DNA from 2 places in the Streptomyces sp. NPDC059787 genome. Region 1 is predicted to be linked to the other one. Evidence: riboswitches for the same ligand, from Rfam matches in the RefSeq annotation. Region 1 holds a riboswitch; the other holds the start of a gene.

Region 1 (2,444 bases):
CTGTTCGCGCAGGCGGCGGGCGCCCCCGCCGACGACTTCCCGCACGAGGAGGCCGAGGCCGCGCCCGCACCGGAGCCGGAGACGCCCGCCGAGCGGCGCTGGCCGGCGGGGCACGACGTACGGCACGCCGTGTACGGGCACGGATGGGTGCAGGGCAGCGGGCTGGGCCGGGTCACGGCGCGCTTCGAGACACCCGGCTCCGGGCCGGGCCGGGTGAAGACCTTCCGCGTCGACGATCCGGCTCTGCAACCGGCGGAACCGCTGCCGCTGGTGTCCCGAAGACCCGGGGAGGACGAGGGCGCCGGGGCCGGCGGAGGGACGCGGACGGAGAGCCGGTGAGCGGGGCGGATCAGGCCGGCTTGTCGTTCCCGGCGAGTTTGCCGAAGTCGCGGTCCGGGAGAGGAGGGGGAGCGGCGAGGTCCAGGCCGTAGTGGTGGTAGAGCTGGAGTTCCTGTTCGGGGGAGAGGTGGCGGCCCACGCCGAAGTCGGGGGCGTCCTTGATGAGAGCGCGTTCGAAGGGCACGTGGAGGGCGCCGTCGACGAGGTCGCTGGGTTCCAGGGGGACGAAGGCGTCCCTGCTGAACAGGCCGGTGCGTATCGCCGCCCACTCCGGTACGCCGGTGGCGTCGTCGAGGTAGATCTCGTCGATGGTGCCGATCCGGGTTCCGTTGCGGTCGAACGCCTTGCGGCCGATCAGGTGGCGCGGATCGATGTCGGTCTGCACAGGCCCTCCACTGGTCGCAAACTCATCCGTAAGCACCACAAAACGGCACAATCGGCTGGACGGCCACTCGAACGTTCTGGTGTGGTGCTCGCTGGTACGCTGGCAAACGGCTGCTGACCCCGTGCGGGAGAGCCCTCCGGACACCATCGGAGGCGCCGAAGGAGCAAATCCTCCCCGGAATCTCTCAGGCACACGTACCGCACGGACGAGGTCACTCTGGAAAGCAGGGCGGGTGTCGACGGCTTCCGCTCTCACCGACGGTGAAAGCCGGGCGCCTTCGGGCCGTCCGGTGAAGCTCTCAGGTTGAGATGACAGAGGGGGAGGCCGTCCGGGCACCCGCGCCGTGGTGCCCTTCGAAGGTCGTCGGACCAGGAGGCCTCCTCAATGACCGCCCCTCGCACTCCGCTCTCCGAGCTCGAACAGGGAATCCCCTTCGAGCAGCGCCACATCGGCCCCGACCACGAGGCCCGGGCCAAGATGCTCGCGCAGGTCGGCTACGGCTCGCTGGACGAGCTGACGGCCGCCGCCGTGCCGGACGTCATCAAGAACGCCGACGCGCTGGACCTGCCGGGTGCCCGGAGCGAGGCCGAGGTGCTGGCCGAGCTGCGTGGGCTGGCCGACCGCAACGAGGTGCTCGGTTCCATGATCGGGCTCGGGTACTACGGGACCTTCACCCCGCCCGTCATCCTGCGCAACGTGATGGAGAACCCCGCCTGGTACACGGCGTACACGCCGTACCAGCCGGAGATCTCCCAGGGGCGGCTCGAGGCGCTGCTGAACTTCCAGACCGTGGTCGCCGAGCTGACCGGCCTGCCGACCTCGGGCGCCTCGCTGCTCGACGAGGGCACCGCCGCCGCCGAGGCGATGGCGCTGTCGCGGCGCATGGGCAAGAACAAGAAGGGCCTGTTCCTGGTCGACGCGGACGCGCTGCCGCAGACCATCGCCGTGATCGAGACCCGTGCCGAGCCGACCGGCGTCGAGGTCGTCGTCGCCGACCTGAGCGAGGGCATCCCCGCCGAGGTCGCCGAGCGCGAGATCAACGGCGTACTGATCCAGTACCCGGGCGCCTCCGGTGCCGTACGCGACATCAAGCCGGTGATCGACCAGGCGCACGGGCTCGGCGCGCTCGTCACCGTGGCCGCCGATCTGCTCGCCCTCGCGCTGCTGAAGTCGCCCGGTGAGCTGGGCGCGGACATCGCGGTCGGCACCACGCAGCGCTTCGGTGTGCCGATGGGCTTCGGCGGGCCGCACGCCGGCTACATGGCCGTGCAGGAGAAGATGGCGCGCAGCCTGCCCGGACGACTCGTCGGCGTCTCCGTCGACGCGGACGGGCACAAGGCCTACCGCCTCGCCCTCCAGACCCGTGAGCAGCACATCCGTCGCGAGAAGGCCACCAGCAACATCTGCACCGCCCAGGTGCTGCTCGCCGTCATGGCCGGGATGTACGCGGTCTACCACGGCCCGGAGGGGCTGCGGCTGATCGCCCGGCGCACCCACCGGTACGCCACCGTCCTCGCCGAGGGGCTGCGGGCCGGCGGGGCCGAGACCGTGCACGGCTCCTACTTCGACACGCTGACCGTGCGCGTCGCCGGGCGGGCCGCCGAGGTCGTCGCCGCCGCCCGTGACAACGGCGTCAACCTGCGTCTCGTCGACGCCGACCACGTCTCGATCGCCTGCGACGAGACCACCACCCGGGAGCGGCTGACCGCCGTGTGGAGCG
Region 2 (2,444 bases), on a different contig from region 1:
GGTTCACCGCGATCCCGGCCTGCGGCGGCAGGCCGCGGGCGAACTCCACGGCGGGCGCGACGGTGTACGGCATGTGGGCGCCGACGACCTGGCGGAACTGCTCCTCGGAGCTGAAGACGGGGACGTGGACCTGGCCGTCGATCTCCATGGTGGGCAGGTCCAGCGGGCCGCTGTCCGGGCCGCCGCCGTTCGGCAGCGGGACCCAGACGAAGCTGCGGCCCAGCACCTCGACGATCCTGCCGCCCGCCGAGGGGACGCCGAGGGAGGCGGAGAGCACCTCCTCCAGCTCGTTGCCGGGCCATCCGCCGTGCGGGTGGGGGTGCGTCTGTGCCGGGAAGTCCGCCGGGAAGTCCATCTACCTACCGCCTGCTGCCTGGAACCACTGCTGTGGCTGGAAAGGCTACCGGTCAGCCCGTGAAGCCGACCCGGCGCAGCGCGTCCGCCGCGTCCCGGTCGATCAGGACCGCCGAACCCGCGCCCGCCGGCAGGGCGCCCCGCCGCACCGCGCGCAGCAGCCGCTCGCTCGCCGCGCGGTGGCGCAGGAACGCGTACCGGGAGACCCCGCGCCCGCGTTCGCGCTGGCCGGCCAGGGCCTGCTGCGGGGTGACGTCGAGCAGCAGCAGATGCAGGCTCGCGCCCCGGCGGCGGGCCTCGCGGGCCAGCCAGCGGCGCACCCAGGCCTGTGTACCGCAGTCGTGCACGACGACCGGCCCGCCGGCCCGCAGCACGCGGCGCAGCCCGGCGTAGTGGGCGAGGCGGACCAGCGGGCGGTAGACCGCGTACGGCAGGAGGCGCGGCATACGGCCGTCCCAGCGGTCCCGGGTGTCCTGGGAGTCGACGCGGGTGCCGCGCACCGTGCGCCGCATCAGTGTGGACTTGCCGCTGCCGGGCAGTCCGGTGACCACGACGAGGTCCCGGGGTCCGAAGAGCAGGGCGCGCGGGCTGCGGCCGGCCCGTGCGCGCAGATCGCGGACTACGGGCGCCGGCAGCGCGCCGCGGGCCCGACGGGCCTGAGCGGCCGGCTGCTGGGGCAGCGTGACGCCCGTGGTGGTGGCGCACGCCGTGGTCCTGTTCACCGTGATCGTCCTCCCCTGGGGCCGGGTACGAGTACCGATCCCCGCCGAGTGTAAAGAGAAGGTAATGCCGGGTGTCTGTCGTTTCCGTCCGTTTCCTGAAACAGGCGTGTCACAGCCCCCTGTGACAGCGCCCGCACACCCTGTGCACCCCCTGGGAAGGGTCCCCCTGCCGCGCCCCCGCAATGCGTGCAATGATGTGCGCGCCAACTGCATACCGGCCGTTTGAATCCGCGCGGGAGAGTCCCCGGCACCGTTTGCCGCCGGGGCGCCGAAGGAGCAAGTCCCTCCCTTGAATCTCTCAGGCCCCGTTACCGCGCGGGCGAGGCACATCTGAAAAGCGGGCCGCCGAAGGGCATTCAGCAGTGCTCCGGTGGCTCCACCCAAGGTGCAAGCCAGGACGCCCCCTGCGTGGGCGGTCATGGCGAACCTCTCAGGTTCCGATGACAGATGGGGAGGAAACGCCCTCGCCGCCCGTCATGCCTTTGGGAGACCGACCGATGAGCAGTACCGAACCCCGCCGGACCGCGCTCGACGCCCTGCACCGTTCGCTCGGCGCGACGATGACCGACTTCGCCGGCTGGGACATGCCCCTGCGCTACGGCTCCGAGCGCGACGAGCACAACGCCGTCCGCACCAAGGCCGGCCTCTTCGACCTCTCCCACATGGGCGAGATCACCGTAACCGGCCCGGGGGCCGCCGAACTGCTGGACTTCGCGCTGGTCGGCAACATCGGCAGCGTGAAGCCGGGCCGCGCCCGCTACACCATGATCTGCCGTGAGGACGGCGGCATCCTGGACGACCTGATCGTCTACCGGCTGGACGACACCGAGTACATGGTGGTCGCCAACGCCTCCAACGCCCGGACGGTGCTCGACGCCCTCGTCGAGCGCTCGGCCGGCTTCGACGCCGAGGTCCGCGACGACCGCGACGCCTACGCGCTGCTGGCCGTGCAGGGCCCCGAGTCCCCCGGCATCCTCGCCTCGCTCACCGACGCCGACCTGGACGGTCTGAAGTACTACGCCGGCCTGCCCGGCACCGTCGCCGGTGTGCCCGCGCTCATCGCCCGCACCGGCTACACCGGCGAGGACGGCTTCGAGCTGTTCGTGAAGCCCGAGCACGCGGTGGAGCTGTGGCAGGCGCTCACCAAGGCCGGCGAGGGCGCCGGCCTGGTCCCCTGCGGGCTGTCCTGCCGGGACACGCTCCGCCTGGAGGCCGGCATGCCGCTGTACGGCAATGAGCTGAGCACCTCCCTCACGCCCTTCGACGCCGGTCTGGGCCGGGTGGTGAAGTTCGAGAAGGAGGGCGACTTCGTGGGCCGTACGGCGCTCGCCGAGGCCGCCGAGCGCGCCGCCTCCGAGCCGCCGCGCG

The links. A riboswitch is a leader RNA that binds a small molecule or an ion and turns the genes downstream of it on or off. The one in region 1 is predicted to bind glycine.
Region 2: it holds a riboswitch for glycine, as region 1 does, so the genes downstream of both, gcvT (glycine cleavage system aminomethyltransferase GcvT) here and gcvP (aminomethyl-transferring glycine dehydrogenase) in region 1, are expected to answer to the same signal.

What each region holds. Positions count from the first base shown of each region.
Region 1 is NZ_JBHWHX010000072.1:14,850-17,293, reverse strand. Features, by position in the region: partial or broken gene ACFV5H_RS35870 (DNA polymerase IV) at 1-431, shown strand, start outside; gene ACFV5H_RS35865 (PRC-barrel domain-containing protein) at 350-724, opposite strand; glycine riboswitch at 839-934, shown strand; gene gcvP (aminomethyl-transferring glycine dehydrogenase) at 1,109-2,444, shown strand, end outside.
Region 2 is NZ_JBHWHX010000004.1:111,041-113,484, reverse strand. Features, by position in the region: gene ACFV5H_RS05415 (enhanced serine sensitivity protein SseB) at 1-355, opposite strand, end outside; gene ACFV5H_RS05410 (AAA family ATPase) at 408-1,076, opposite strand; glycine riboswitch at 1,300-1,400, shown strand; gene gcvT (glycine cleavage system aminomethyltransferase GcvT) at 1,574-2,444, shown strand, end outside.